One region of the Rhodococcus sp. FG69 genome, then DNA from elsewhere that is predicted to be linked to it. Evidence: riboswitches for the same ligand, from Rfam matches in the RefSeq annotation. Region 1 holds a riboswitch; the other holds the start of a gene.
The links. A riboswitch is a leader RNA that binds a small molecule or an ion and turns the genes downstream of it on or off. The one in region 1 is predicted to bind S-adenosylmethionine.
Positions count from the first base shown of each region.

Region 1 (7,550 bases):
GGCAGGCAAACATCCCGCGTGAAAACCTGTCGGTTCTCAATTCTGCGGACGTGCTGCTGTGGGGTACCGAATCACCGGCGGATCGCACTGCTCTCGAACAGGAGCCGGTTTACCAGAACCTGGACGCGGTCAAGGACAACAAGCTCGTCTTCACCGACGGGGTCACCGCGGGCGCGATCTACTTCACCAGCGTGCTCAGCCTTCCCTACGTGATCGACAAGCTGACGCCCGCGTTCGCGAGCACCCTTGCGGGCGACGGCGCAGCCACCACAGGCTAGACACATTCGCCGAAATCGAGGTTGTGCGTCGAATCGGACGACATTCGCGGCACAACTTCGATCTCGGCGGACGGGCGGGAGGTCGAGCGGTGTCAGGCAGCGTTCGCGTCGGCCCGGCGCTGCATCCACATCGCGGTCGAAAGGACAGCGAGGCCGGCTACCGCCAGGACCGCACCGACCGCGGCCGGGGCGGTGTAGCCGAATCCTGCAGCGATGACCGCGCCGCCGAGCGCTGCGCCGATGGCGTTGGCGAGGTTGAACGCCGCGTGGTTGAGCGACGCCGCCAGCGTCTGGGCGTCATCGGCGACATCCATCAATCTGGTCTGCAATCCAGGGATCACCGACGACCCTGAAGCACCGATCAGGAACACCAGAATCAACGCACTGACCGGATTGTGCGCTGCGATCACGAACATCGCGAGGAACGCGGCCATCGAGGCCAGACCGACAAATGTTCCCCGCAACTGATAGCGATCGGCCAGCCACCCGCCGACGTAGTTGCCCGCGACCATGCCGAGGCCGTAGATCATCAACGCGACGGGCACGAGCGCACGGGCCAGACCTGCGACGTCGGTGAGCGTCGAGGCAATGTAGGTGTAGACCGCGAACATGCCGCCGAAGCCCACCATGCCGACGAACAACGTCATCCACACCTGCCCGCGACGCAGGGCCCCGAGTTCGGTGATCGGATTGGTCGTGGGCATTCCGTCGAGACGAGGCATCCACACGATCAACGCAGCCACGGTGAGCGCGCCGATCACGGCGACGACGGCGAAGGCACTTCGCCACCCGAGCGCCTGACCGAGCCACGTTGCGATCGGTACACCGACGACATTGGCAATCGACAGACCCATCATGACCATGGCAACGGCTTTGGCGCGTTTGCCGGGCTCGGCCAGATGCGCAGCTACCAGAGCCGCGATCCCGAAGTACGCGCCGTGCGGCAGACCGGCGACGAATCTCGATGCCACCAGCTCACCGAAGCTCGGTGCGAACACTGTGCCGAGGTTGCCGAGCGTGAACGCCACCATCAGCACGATGAGCAACGCTCGCCGCGGAACTCGCGCGGCGAGTGTGGCGATCGCAGGCGCACCGACGACCACACCGAGCGCATACGCCGAAATCATGTGCCCGGCGGACGGCTCCGAGATGCCCATCGTCTGCGCGACGTCCGGAAGCAGGCCCATCGATGCGAATTCGGTGGTACCGATTCCGAAGCCACCGATCGACAGCGCCAGCATGGCCAGACGCCTGCGGGTCGAGAGCGGTCTGTGACTGGCGCTCGGCCCGTTCGACACCCTGTCGCGCACAGCGCTGACATTCTTGGCGAAAGCCGAATCGGTGACAGTCACAGCAGAACAACCTTGTCTAGTGTCGGGGCATGAAAAAGGGACGACCCCAGTAGGGAACGTCCCTCGGATCGATTGTCATCCCGGATCCACGTGGATTTCGGACAGATCGACGGTGATTGTCCTCACCTCACTCGGCGCCGCCGAAGGCCAACCATTCCCCCGCAGGTCACAGCACTGAGGCGACTACCGGTGGTGTCGTTGTTTCCTGATCTACCCGTCCCCGCTAGGATTCACGCCAGGTCATGAGTGCCAGCATCGAGCCCCGGCTTGCTGGCCGGCAACCCTCCAACCGCGGTGGGGTGCCCCGGGTGAACGACCGGGTTAGTCGGCTATACGAGAACGTGTAGCCGGAGAACAAGCGCGGGTCCGCTCGAATTGGTTTCTTTCGTCGGCGGACCCACTGACGGAGCACGCCGGAATGCGGCGTGCCCGAGGAGGAGGTCCCCCATGTGTTGTTGTCTCGATACACCCCGCCCCGGCTTTCCCGCCGAGAGCCGATTCGAACCCTGACACATTCTTCGAAGACGGAGTTATCCACACCATGACCGACAGCACCCCTGACGTCGTAGACGCAACAGGCACCCCCATCGAAGATCCCACCGCATCGTGGAGCTTCGAAACCAAACAGATTCATACCGGGCAGACTCCCGACGGCGCCACCAAGGCGCGCGCGCTCCCGATCTACCAGACCACGTCGTACACGTTCGACAACACCGATCACGCTGCTGCTCTGTTTGGGCTTGCCGAGCCCGGCAACATCTACACCCGGATCATCAACCCGACGCAGGACGTCGTCGAGCAGCGCATCGCGGCGCTCGAGGGCGGCGTCGCGGCGCTTCTGGTGGCGTCGGGGCAAGCGGCGGAGACCTTTGCGATCCTCAACCTCGCCGAAGCGGGCGACCACATCGTGTCGAGCCCGCGGTTGTACGGCGGAACCTACAACCTCTTCCACTACACCCTTCCCAAGCTGGGCATCGAGGTCACGTTCGTCGAGGATCCCGACGATCTCGAGCAGTGGCGGGCCGCGATCAAGCCGAATACGAAGGCGTTCTACGGCGAAACGATCTCGAATCCGAAGAACGACGTCTTCGATATCCCCGGCATCTCGGCGGTCGCGCACGAGCAGGGAATACCGCTCATCGTCGACAACACGGTCGCTACCCCGTACCTGATCCAACCGCTCGCGCACGGCGCCGACATCGTGGTGCATTCGGCGACCAAGTACCTCGGTGGACATGGCACCGCGATCGCAGGAGCCATCGTCGACGGAGGCACCTTCGATTGGACGCAAGGGCGCCACTCGAACTTCACCACACCGGACCCGAGCTACCACGGTGTGGTGTTCGCCGACCTGGGCGCGCCGGCGTTCGCGCTCAAGGCACGGGTCCAGTTGCTGCGCGACATCGGCGCAGCGGTGTCTCCGTTCAACGCGTTCCTGATCAGTCAGGGCCTGGAAACACTCAGCCTGCGGATGGAACGACACGTCGAGAATGCGCAGAAGGTCGCGGCGTTCCTCGAAGCGCGTGCCGACGTCGAATCCATCAACTACGCAGGCCTGAAGTCGTCGCCGTGGTACCAGCGGGGTCAGGAACTCGCTCCGAAGGGACAGGGCGCGATCATCGCCTTCGAATTGACGGGCGGAGTCGACGCGGGCAAGAAGTTCGTCGACGCACTGAGCCTGCACAGTCATGTGGCTAACATCGGTGATGTGCGTTCACTGGTTATCCACCCCGCATCGACCACTCATTCGCAGCTGACCCCCGAGGAGCAACTCGCGTCGGGAGTCACTCCGGGACTGGTCAGGCTCGCCGTGGGCATCGAGGGGATCGACGACATTCTGGCCGATCTCGAACGCGGATTCGCAGCGGCGGCATCTTGACCATCGGCTCCGTGCACGACGTCCGTCCGGCGGCGGGATTCCCGCCGCCGGACGGACGGCTCGGCAACATCGACATCGGCCCACTCGCATTGGAAAGTGGCGCCACGCTTCCTCAGGTGACCGTCGCGGTGCAGCGGTGGGGCGAGCTCGCACCGAATCGCGACAATGTGGTGTTGGTGGAGCATGCTCTGACCGGAGACTCCCACGTCAGCGGTCCGGCAGATGCCGACCATGCTCTGCCCGGTTGGTGGAACGGGATGGTCGGCCCCGGCGCACCGATCGATACGGACGAGTGGTGCGTCATCGCGTCGAACGTCCTCGGCGGGTGCGGCGGGACCACTGGCCCCAGCTCTCTCGCTCCCGATGGCAAGCACTACGGCAGCAGGTTCCCGGAGATCTCGATCCGCGACCAGGTGGCGGCGGAGGTTGCGCTCGCCGACGTTCTCGGGATCGAGCGCTTCGCCGCGGTGGTCGGTGGATCGATGGGCGGAATGCGGACCCTGGAGTGGATCGTCGGCCATCCCGATCGAGTGGGCGCGGCGCTCGTCCTAGCCGTCGGTGCCCGCGCGACGGCAGATCAGATCGGTACTCAGACGACGCAGATCGACGCCATCGTCTCCGATCCGGACTGGCAGGGCGGCAATTATCACGGAACCGGCCGAACGCCCCGAACCGGACTGAAAATTGCTCGACGCATCGCGCACCTGACGTATCGCACCGAGAGCGAACTGGATCTGAGGTTCTCCAACTCCGCTCAGGCCGACGAAAATCCCTGGAACGGCGGCAGATACGCAATCGAGAGCTATCTGCAGCATCAGGCGACCAAACTGGCCGACCGATTCGACGCCAGCACGTACGTCCTGCTGAGCGAAGCGATGAACAGACACGACATCGGACGAGGGCGGGGCGGTATCGACGCAGCACTTGCGCTGGCAACCGTGCCCACCATCGTCGGCGGAGTCGACTCCGATCGGCTGTATCCGCTGAGACAACAGAAAGAGATCGCGCGGGGCCTACCCGAATGCCGCGGTCTCGAAGTCATTCAGTCCAGAGACGGTCACGACGGTTTTCTCACCGAGGCCGGAGCGGTGGCCGCGCTTCTCGGCGAGACGATGGCGCACGCCCGGTCCGCTCGTGTAGAGCGGACCGGCTGACACGTACTTTCGATCAATCCGTGCCGAGCGGGTCGATCGATGACGACAGAAAGACGATGGCGCCACCCACCAGCGCCAGCGCCGACACGTCGAAGGCGCGCCCGCGGACCGCCAGCAGGCCTACGCGATTCTCCGGCAGACACAACCGAAATCCCGCGGCCAGGATCGTCGCAATCCCGAGAACGAACGATCCACGGCGCCACCGATCCGCGACAACGAGAACCAACGCCCCTGCGATGACGACGAGTACGGCCAGCAGGGGCAGGTTCTTGCGGATCTGATTTCGCATCGGATCAGACCGCAGTCCGTGCCAGCAGATCCTGTTCCGCTCGCTCCACCACGTTTGCGAGCAGGAAAGCGCGGGTGAGTGGTCCGACGCCTCCAGGATTGGGTGAGAGGAACCCTGCGACGTCCGCGACATCCGCCGCAACGTCCCCGCGCAAACCGTCGTCCGTTCGGGTGACTCCGACGTCGAGAACGGCCGCGCCCGGCTTGACCATGTCGGCTGTGACAATTCCCGGCACTCCTGCCGCTGCGATGACGATGTCTGCGCGTTTCACCTCGGCGGCCAGGTCTGTGGTGCCGGTATGACACAGCGTGACGGTCGCATTCTCGGATTTGCGAGTCAGCAGAAGACCGATCGGGCGCCCTACGGTGACACCGCGGCCGATGACCACGGCATGAGCGCCTGCGATCGCGACGTCGTAGCGCCGCAGCAGGTGGACGATCCCACGCGGAGTGCACGGGAGCGCAGCCTCCTTGCCCAACACCAACCGGCCGAGGTTGATGGGGTGCAAGCCGTCGGCGTCTTTGTCGGGGTCGATGCGTTCGAGCGCAGCATTCTCGTCGAGGTGCTTCGGTAGCGGCAACTGCACGATGTAGCCGGTGCACGCTGGATCCGCATTGAGATCGTCGATGACGGCGTCCAGATCGGCCTGGCTGATATCGGCTGGAAGGTCGCGTCGGATCGAAGTGATCCCGACCTTCGCGCAGTCGTTGTGCTTGCCACGCACGTACGCGGCCGAACCCGGGTCATCGCCGACCAGCACGGTCCCCAATCCCGGAACGATGCCGCTGGCGCGCAGTGTCTCCACTCGCCGGGTCAGGTCGACGAAGATCTCGTCACGGGTGGCTTTGCCGTCCAGAATCGTTGCAGTCACATCGACATTGTTCCAGGGCGGCATCGCGACAGGTTCGTCAACCCTCGACGAACAGCCCGTGCGCCTGCGCGTACGCCACCGCCTGGGTCAGCTCGATCTTCGCTCCGGTGAGGGATGCGGCGACCCACAGGTTCACGTCGGCACGCGCGCCACGCAGGTCCGCGTTGTCGAGTCTCGCTCCGGTGGCCCGGGCACCGGACAGATCGACCGACGCCAACACGGACTTGCGGAGGTCGGTGTCCACCAGATTCGCCTCGACCATCCGACAGCCGCTCAGGTCTACTCCACGGAGGTCCGCGCGCCCTATTCCGACGAGCGTGAAGTCGACCTCGTCGTATGTCGCCGGCCGCATACGGCAGTCGTCGAAGGTGGACCCGATGAACGTGGACCGGCGAAAAACGCTGTGCTGAAGATTCGTCCGGGTGAACGTGCACGACCTGAATGCCGAGTCGACGTGGACCGATTCGGTGAGATCCGTCCCGGTGAAGTCACATTCGGTGAACACCACGGACGTCGTCTTCACACCACTGAGGTCGGCGTCACGGAAGTTGCACGCCACGTAATTGCGCCCGTTCCACTGTTGCTGGTCGAGCTGGGCGTCGGAGAAATCCTCGCCGACAATCTGTTCGTCGTCCACCTGCACCATCCTTCCTTCGGCGGTGATGGCAGAGTGAGCCGGGTGTTTCGACTCATGTTCTTCGAGCCCCGGATTCCGCAGAACACCGGCAACGCCATCCGCCTCGTCGCAGGTACCGGGTGCGAGCTCCACCTGGTCGGCCCGCTCGGCTTCGACATGTCCGAACCGAAACTCAAGCGTGCCGGGCTGGACTACCACGACCTGGCGTCGGTGACGGTGCACGAGAATCTGTCGGCGGCATGGGACGCGCTCGAACCCGATCGTGTGTTCGCCTACACGGCACACTCGACGCGGTTCCACACGGACGTGAACTACCTCCCCGGCGACGTTCTGCTCCTCGGGCCGGAACCCACCGGCTTGCCCGAGAACGTGTTGAACGATCCACGCGTCACCGACAAATTACGCATCCCGATGATCCCGGGTCGACGTTCCCTCAACCTCGCCAACGCTGCAGCCGTCGTGATGTACGAGGCGTGGCGTCAGCACGGATTCGAGGGCAGCGTCTAGGCCTGTGCATCCTTGGCCTCGTTCGGTTCCCCTGCTTCATCCGCTTCATCCGCTTCGTCCAGCCTGCGAGCCGGTGCGCTCGACGTCGGGTGCGTCCTTGCTCGTACGATACGAACGACGCCGTACACCAGCCCGGCACCGATCACGAGCGCACCGACCCACGGGATGGCGCGCCCGAGTGCGACGACACTGCCTCGGAGTGCATCCAGCAACGAGTTCCACCCCGCCACCAGGCCGTCCAAGAAGCTGTCGGGGCCAGGAGACGGTGTCACGTCGTCGGTACTGAATTGCACAGTGATGGTGGACAAATCCACCTGATCGGCCAAATAGTTCTTCTGAGACGTCAGGCTGTCGAGCTCACCCTGTCTGCTGGACAGCGCCGACTCCGCCTCGATCAGGTCCGCGGTGTTGGTGGCGCCTGCGATGAGGGCTCGCAACCGATCGACCGAGGACTGCAGCGCCGCGATGCGGGCATCGAGATCCTGGTATTGCATCGTGACGTCGTCGCGGCTGATGCTGACGCTGGTGACCTTGCCGAGCGCTTCGATGCGGTAGACGGCTCCGGTGAGTTCGGAGGCCGGAA
Region 1 covers NZ_JBMDIX010000014.1:800-8,349, forward strand. The annotation lists partial or broken gene ACODSO_RS12890 (iron-siderophore ABC transporter substrate-binding protein) at 1-278, shown strand, start outside; gene ACODSO_RS12895 (MFS transporter) at 371-1,630, opposite strand; SAM riboswitch class IV at 1,869-1,997, shown strand; gene ACODSO_RS12900 (bifunctional o-acetylhomoserine/o-acetylserine sulfhydrylase) at 2,172-3,509, shown strand; gene metX (homoserine O-acetyltransferase MetX) at 3,506-4,663, shown strand; gene ACODSO_RS12910 (DUF3017 domain-containing protein) at 4,677-4,952, opposite strand; gene ACODSO_RS12915 (bifunctional methylenetetrahydrofolate dehydrogenase/methenyltetrahydrofolate cyclohydrolase) at 4,957-5,823, opposite strand; gene ACODSO_RS12920 (pentapeptide repeat-containing protein) at 5,861-6,469, opposite strand; gene ACODSO_RS12925 (tRNA (cytidine(34)-2'-O)-methyltransferase) at 6,503-6,967, shown strand; gene ACODSO_RS12930 (DUF4349 domain-containing protein) at 6,964-7,550, opposite strand, start outside.

Region 2 (7,550 bases), on a different contig from region 1:
TCGCAACCTCACCGGCGGGCTACCGAGCCACGAGGACCCCGATTTCGCTTTGTCCGGCGTCGCCGACAGCACCGCGACGAGACCGTTCTTGGGGACGGTTCGACCGGGTCCGGTCATGCCGGAGTTGCCGAGAAACGCCCGCTTGCCCACCTTGGCGTCGCCGAGGTGCATCCATCCGCCGCCGAGTTCGTAGCTCGCGACCATGGTGTCGTCGGCGAGGAACGCGCCGTCGGCGACGGTGGTGAACTTCGGGATCATCAGAACTGTCGACGCTTCGACGTCTTTGCCGATCTTCGCACCGAGCGCCCGCAGCCAATGCGGAGTCAACAGCGAGGCGTAGAGCGGGAACAGGAACGTGCGAGCGGAGTCCATCAAACGCTCGGTGGCCCACACCTGCCACCCGATCCGGCTACGCACCGGGTGATAGCCCGCGGTGAGGCCGATGCTCAGCAGACGCACCGCGACCAGTGTGATCAGCGCGAACGTTCCGAGCGAGACGAGCGTTGCGACGGGCAACATGATCGCGGCGCGGCCGATGGCGCCGAGCAACGTCGTCGCCGTGTGCAGCCACCAGCCCATCAGCACCAGCGACACCCCGAGGGAGAAGATCGCCATGCCCGAGAGGAACAACGATGCGATGCCGTATACGAACACCCACTGGGTGGCACGCGGGGGAGCGTGGTCGGGCCACGGGTGCTCGGCTTTGCCGACCTTGGTGGCGGGCGATCCCGCCCACAGTTGACCGGCTTTCACGCGTCCGACGACGGCTGAGCCCGCGCTCACGACCGCGTTCTTGCCGACGGATGTGCCGGGAAGCAGCGTCGATCTCGCGCCGACGGTTGCACCCGCGCCGATCTTGATGGCACCGATGTAGACGATGTCGCCGTCGATCCAGTGACCGCTGAGATCGACCTCGGGTTCGACGGAACAGCCGTCGCCGAGTTCGAGCATGCCGGTGACCGGTGGCATGGTGTGCAAGTCGACGCCTTTGCCGATCTTCGCACCGAGTGCGCGGGCGTAGTAGACCATCCACGGCGCTCCGGACAGGTTCGACGCCCCGCTCGCGTCGGTGAGACGCGTCGCCGTCCAGAGGCGGATATGGGCGCTTCCGCCTCGTCGATAGGCGCCTGGCTTCAGGCCGGCCAACAGCAGACGGGAGCCGACGACCGAGATCGCCATCCGGCCGACCGGTGTGATGAACAACAGGAACGCGACGAGAATCCACCACCAGGACAGCGTCGGCGCCCAGGGCACGTCCGCGAACCACGACAGGACGTTGAACATGATCCCCACCCACGTGATCCACTGCAGCCCCGTCAACGTGGTCAGTGGAACGGTTGCGGCGATCTGTATCCACTGAGCTGTGCGCGACGTCGGCTCGACGTCGCGGGGTATGACCTCCACTGGAGGCTCCAGCTCGTCGAGATACCGGGCGAGCGATCCGAGCCGGGGGTGGTCGTAGAGCTGCGCGACGGTGATCTCCGGGAACCGTTCGCGCAGGGCCGTCACGAGCTGGGCCGCGGACAGGGAGCCGCCGCCGTTCTGGAAGAAGTCGGCATTCTCGTCGGAGACCTGGGCACCGAGAATGTTGGTCCACAGTTCGGCGACCCAGCCTGCGGTGCCGCTCAGATCCGACGTCTCGCCCATGCCGGGCAGTGGCCACGGCAAAGCATTGCGGTCGACTTTGCCGGAGGTTCGAGTCGGCATCTCCTCGACGAGTGCGAGCCGCGGGACGAGAGCCGACGGCAACTGCTCGGCCAGAATCTTCCGCGCGGCGTCGAGGTCGAAATTGGGGTCGGTGCTGGCGAGGTAGCCGACAAGGACAGAGTTGCCCGCGCCGGTCTTCCGGACGGCTGCTGCGGCTCCGCCGACTCCGGGCAGGGCTTGCAGCGCGTTGTCGATCTCGCCGAGCTCGATGCGTCGGCCGCCCAGCTTGATCTGGTCGTCGGCGCGGCCCTGGAATAGCAGTCCTTCGAGTTCGAGCCGGACGAGGTCGCCGCTTCGGTAGGCGCGGTCCCAGCCCAGCGTCGGCATGGGAGCGTACTTCTCGGCGTCCTTGGCGGGATCCAGGTAGCGCGCGAGCCCGACGCCACCGATGACCAGTTCGCCGACCTCGCCGATCGCGACGGGGTTTCCCGACGCGTCGACGACGGCGAGATCCCAGCCGTCGAGTGGAAGGCCGATCCGAACTGGACCTTTGCCGTCCATGATCGACGCGCAGGCGACGACGGTTGCTTCCGTCGGCCCGTAGGTGTTCCACACTTCGCGGCCGTCGACGGCCAGTCGCTCCGCCAACTCGGGTGGGCAGGCTTCGCCGCCGAAGATCAGCAGACGTACGGCTTCGAGGGCGACGGCAGGCCACAGCGCAGCGAGGGTGGGGACCGTCGAGACGACGGTGATGTCCCGCGAGACCAGCCATGGCCCGAGGTCGAAACCGCTTCGAACGAGGGAGCGAGGGGCCGGGACGAGGCACGCGCCGTTGCGCCACGCCAGCCACATCTCCTCACACGAGGCATCGAATGCCACCGACAGGCCCGCCAGCACGCGGTCGCCGGGTCCGAGCGGATCGTCCTGCATGAACAACACGGCTTCGGCGTCGACGAACGCCGCTGCGTTGCGGTGGCTGACAGCGACGCCCTTCGGAGTGCCGGTCGAGCCGGACGTGAAGATGACCCAAGCATCGTCGTCGGGACTCGGAGTGGTGAGAGTTTCGGGGGCAGGGGTGTCCTGTTTCTCGGCCGTGCCTGCGGCGATACCACCGGCAGTCACGACTGCGGTGACCTTGGCTTCGCCGAAGACCAGTTCGGCGCGCTCGTCCGGGTCGTCCGCGTCGACGGGTACGTAGGCGGCACCGGCGTTGAGGATCGACAGAATGGCTACGTAGAGCGAGAAGGATCCCGACGGCATCCTGATTCCGACGCGGTCGCCGCGGCGCACCCCGGCACGGGCCAGCCACTGTGCACCCTCGTCGATGTCCTCCAGTAGCTCACGGTAGGTGACCGAGACCGTGCCGTCGTCGATCGCCGGAGCATCGGGGAACCGAGAGGTGGTCGAGCGCAGGACATCGATGAGCGTCCGCTCCTTGGGAGCGCGCTCGGATCGCAAGAATTCGACGGGGACCGCAGCGGAGCGCTGCGTGCCTGTCGAATCCGATTGTGATTGCACAGACAACCGGGTGTCCTTCTTCTCGTGTAGCACCGAAATGCAAGTGGACGTCAGTACGCGTGACGGTGGTTATCTCATATTCGGTTGGCCAGAAGGTGAACGGACGTGGGCTACGAACGGGTTCAGCACTGGGGCAGTTTAGTCCAGTTGCGGGTTTCCTACCTGCTGGGTTGACAATCCCGCGTCGTATTTGTCATCCTCTTGTTCAGGTCATGAGTACCAGCATCAAGCCCCGGCTTGCTGGTCGGCAACCCTCCTCCGCGGTGGGGTGCTCCGGGTGACGACCAGGCTGGCATCGGAAAACCGATGCAGCAAGCGCGGACTCGACGGTATTCACGTGTGATTGGACATGTCCATGTGATTCCGCAGGTCCCTTGATCGACAAGGGTTATTTGTCATGACTGCTGTTCTCGACCACTCGTGTGCTTCGTTCGCTTCCGTCAGCGGAGCTGATCTGTCGGTGCCACTCGTCGATGGAAGTTCCTGCACCTACGCCAATTTCGACTATGCGGCCAGTGCGCCCGCGCTTGTCGCGGTCACCGAACGCATCGCCGAGCTCCTGCCGTTCTACTCGAGTGTGCACCGTGGTGCTGGATACGCGTCGCGGGTGTGCACCGCCGCCTACGAGAAGGCGCGGGTCACGGTATCGGACTTCGTTGGTGCACAGAGTGATTCAGTGGTGATCTTCACCAGGAACACCACTGATTCGCTCAATCTCCTGGCCGGATGCGTTCCGGGGGACACCGTCGTGCTCGACATAGAGCATCACGCGAACCTGTTGCCGTGGAACGGTCGCCGCGTCGTCGTCGCAGCCGAGTCCATTGCCGAGACACTTGTCCGGCTGGACGTCGAATTGTCCACGAAACCTGCTGCGCTGCTCGCGATCACCGGCGCATCGAACGTGACGGGTGAAGTGCTCCCGATAGCAGAACTCGCCGCGCTCGCGCACCGGCACGGTGCACGCATTCTTGTCGACGGCGCCCAGCTCGTTCCCCATCGGCGCATCGACATCGGCGACCTGGGCGTCGACTATCTCGCGTTCTCCGGCCACAAGCTGTACGCACCGCACGGGGCCGGCGTTCTCGTCGGCGCGCGTGACTGGCTGGACGCTGCCGAGCCCTATCTGTCAGGCGGAGGCGCGGTGCGCTCAGTCGGCCTCGACCGAACCGAGTGGGCGCCCGTTCCCGCGCGGCACGAGGCCGGCACGCCGAATGTTCTCGGTGTCGTGGCACTGGCGGCCGCATGCGAGGCGCTGGCGCAGCACGAGGCCGCAGGCTCGGTGGAACACGAGCAGGTGTTGTCCGACCGGTTGCGCGACGGACTGAGCGCCATCGGCGGTGTCGAACTGCTGACAGTGTGGAGTGACGCCCCGGAAAGTGTGGGCATTGTCACATTCACGGTCGACGGCTACGACCCGGGCGAGGTCGCGGCGTACCTCTCCGCCGAGCACGGAATCGGTGTTCGCGACGGGAAGTTCTGCGCGCATCCACTGTTGGCTCGCATCGGGCACCCACGCGGTGCCGTACGCGCCAGCCTGGGCCTCGGCAGTTCGGGCACCGATGTCGACCGCCTGATCGATGCTGTCGGCGAGCTCGTCACACGTGGACCGTCCTGGACGTACGAGGAGGAGAACGGGTGGTGGAATCCGGTCCCCGACCCGCGCCCCTTTCCCGGCCTCGCAGATGGCGCCGCAGGTGTGGGATCCCCGTGCACCCGCCAAACGGCTAGCATCGCTTCATGACAGCAATTGTCTTGTCGCAGAGCCGCCTCTGGCGCGATCGGTACGTCGATCTGTGCCGGACGGCATCGGGGTCGTGTAGGCCGTCGGCGTAGCCCGCGGACATCGCTCACCTCACGCACGACAGGACAACACTTCATGTCGAACACTTCAGCTGTCCGAGTTGCTCTCACGGCATCCGGAACCTGGACCGAAATCACCGATGCTCGACCGACCGAGACGTTCACACGCGTTCGTGCCTCGGATCTCCGTGAAGGGCAGCAGGCCCGCTCTCGCGCGCGAGCCGAGGTCGTGGAGGCAGGCAAGGACGCCGACAGCGTCGCGGTCTTCCTCGACATCGAAATCTACATTGCCGACGACGCACGGACGGCGCGTCGAGAGTTCGTGGCGCTGAACGCACCCGACGTGCCTGATTCCATTCGGTACGTCGGTACGGCGTCGGGGTTGGCAGGGCTTGTCGCCGACGTGAACGCCGCTGACGTGGCCGACGGTGTGACGTTGATACCGATCGGACCCGAGCAGCGAAACCTGGAGCGGGTCGTGGGCGGCGTCGTTCCGTGGCTCGAAGACCGCGGTGTCACGTTCTCCGGCGACGCTGTTGCGTCAGCTACCGGATCGCGCGCGCCCAGCCGAGTTCTGGCGTCCTGACACCGGATCAGGTGACATCTACCGCGAGCCCTGCAGTGATCCGGAGGAGTTCGGAGTATGTGGTTCGGAACACCGTGTTGGGGTGTCCGGCTGCAGCCCACAACTCGGGGTAGCCGGACAGGGTCTCGTCGATGAACGTCGGCAGATTGGTCGGGTGACCGACCGGCGCGATACCGCCGATCGGCTGGCCGGTGGAGTGCTTCACCAGTTCCAGTGGGGCGCGCGTCAGAGTGCCGTCGAGGCGCTTGCCAGTTGCTTCCAGGTTCACTTGATGCGCTCCGGACACGAGCAGCAGCACCGGATCGTCGTCGAGTAGGAAGACCAGCGACTTCACGATCGCGCCGACGCTGACACCGTGCGACTCGGCGGCGGCGTCGGCGGTCGGCGTCGGCTCGGGGGATGTGACTACGACCCCGTGATGACCGCGTGAGATCAAGATGTCGGCGACGTGTGCTGCGTTCGGGTGAAGAAGCCGGGGCATCTTCCAAGGGTATTGCTACGGCGGCAAGTTCGCAGTCAGGCCGCCAAGTCTCCGAACAGTCTGAGCCTCGCCATGCCGCCGTCGGGGTAGATGTCCATACGGACCTCGGACACCGGTTCGGTGTGGGCGAGAAGGAACCGGTGACGGGTATCGGGCTGGAGTCGGGTGCGAGGAAGGAGATCGATCCACTCGCCGTCACCGAGCCTGCCCTTCAGCGATGCTGCACCGGGTGCGTTACCGAGGAAGCACGAAGTGTCCAGCTCGGCCAGGTTGATCGTTCCAGTTCCAGCCAGGTGGACCTGAACCCAGTCGTTGGCGTCGTTGCGCCTACGTGAGGTCTCCCACCCTTCGCCCATCGACCGCGGAGGGCCGGGGAAGAGCAGGTTGTTCGGCGAGCTGTAGAACATGTTGGAGCAGGCCGAGACGTACCCGCCGTTCTCCAGGGCAGCGAGGTCGAACGGTCCGGCTGCGATGAACCGCGGATCGGGACGTCCACGGCCGAGAACGCGCAACCGTGCGACGCCACCGTCGGGGTAGATCGACAGCTTCACGTGGGTCCAGCGCTCATCGGACGCAACCTTGAACCGGTTCTCGGTGTCACCCTCGACGGGACTCTTGGCGACGATGGTCTGCCACTCGGTCTCTTCGTGTAGCTCCTGCGCGGATGGGAAGCCCTCGACCGAGGCCGCTTCGACGGAAATCTCCGGCGGGTAGTTGCCGGTGAACCAGGCTGTGTCGACGATGACAGCATCCACGACGCCGGGGGCCCCGAGACGAACGATGGCCTCGTCGTATCCCGCTTCCCGACGCCTGCGCGTCTCCCAACCGTCGTAGATCTGTCCTTTGTGGCCGAACGTCGCGGTCTGGTAATCGGCTTTGCCCGGCTTGACCAAATTCTCCTTCTCCGCGAACGTTTCGTCGTTCGCCCACACGACTGCGCCGCCGAGGGTGCGGACGGCGAGATCGGGCAAAGGGAGGGGGAAAGTTGCTGTCATAGGGGTCAGAATACTGGGAGCGGCTCGGACTTCTCGATCTCTGGTGACGCCACCCGGGACTTGGAGAAGACGAACAGCAGGCCGACACCGATGATGGAATACAGGGCGAGTGCCAGTGCGGGTTGGCCCAGGCCGGTTCCGGAGAAGTACACGATGCTGCGGACCCCTTCCGTTCCGATGCCAGGAGTGATCCAGCGGCCGACGGCCGCATAGAAGTCGGGGAGGACGTTCGGTCCGAATGCCCCACCCGCGCTGGGGTTGCCGAGGATGACGAACACGATGATCGCGATCGGAACTGCCGCGACGCCGATTGCGGCGCGCAGGCCGAGTGTGAAGACCGACGTCGCGAACACGACTGCCGTCCCGAGCAACCACAGCGGGAACCAGTGACCGGCGAACGTGCCGAGTAGGTGAGTGACGATGAATGCTCCCAGTGCTCCCGAGAGGACCGAGTAGCCGGCGAAGATCCCCAGTTGGGCGGCTGCGTCTCGACGAGATTTCGGTGCTCCGACGAGCAGGCCGA
Region 2 covers NZ_JBMDIX010000042.1:42,409-49,958, forward strand. The annotation lists gene ACODSO_RS25035 (Pls/PosA family non-ribosomal peptide synthetase) at 1-3,171, opposite strand, end outside; SAM riboswitch class IV at 3,374-3,489, shown strand; gene ACODSO_RS25040 (aminotransferase class V-fold PLP-dependent enzyme) at 3,563-4,906, shown strand; gene ACODSO_RS25045 (hypothetical protein) at 5,042-5,551, shown strand; gene ACODSO_RS25050 (YbaK/EbsC family protein) at 5,559-6,032, opposite strand; gene alc (allantoicase) at 6,068-7,027, opposite strand; gene ACODSO_RS25060 (hypothetical protein) at 7,033-7,550, opposite strand, start outside.
Region 2: linked by a shared signal. The riboswitch ahead of ACODSO_RS25040 (aminotransferase class V-fold PLP-dependent enzyme) and the one ahead of ACODSO_RS12900 (bifunctional o-acetylhomoserine/o-acetylserine sulfhydrylase) in region 1 are both predicted to bind S-adenosylmethionine.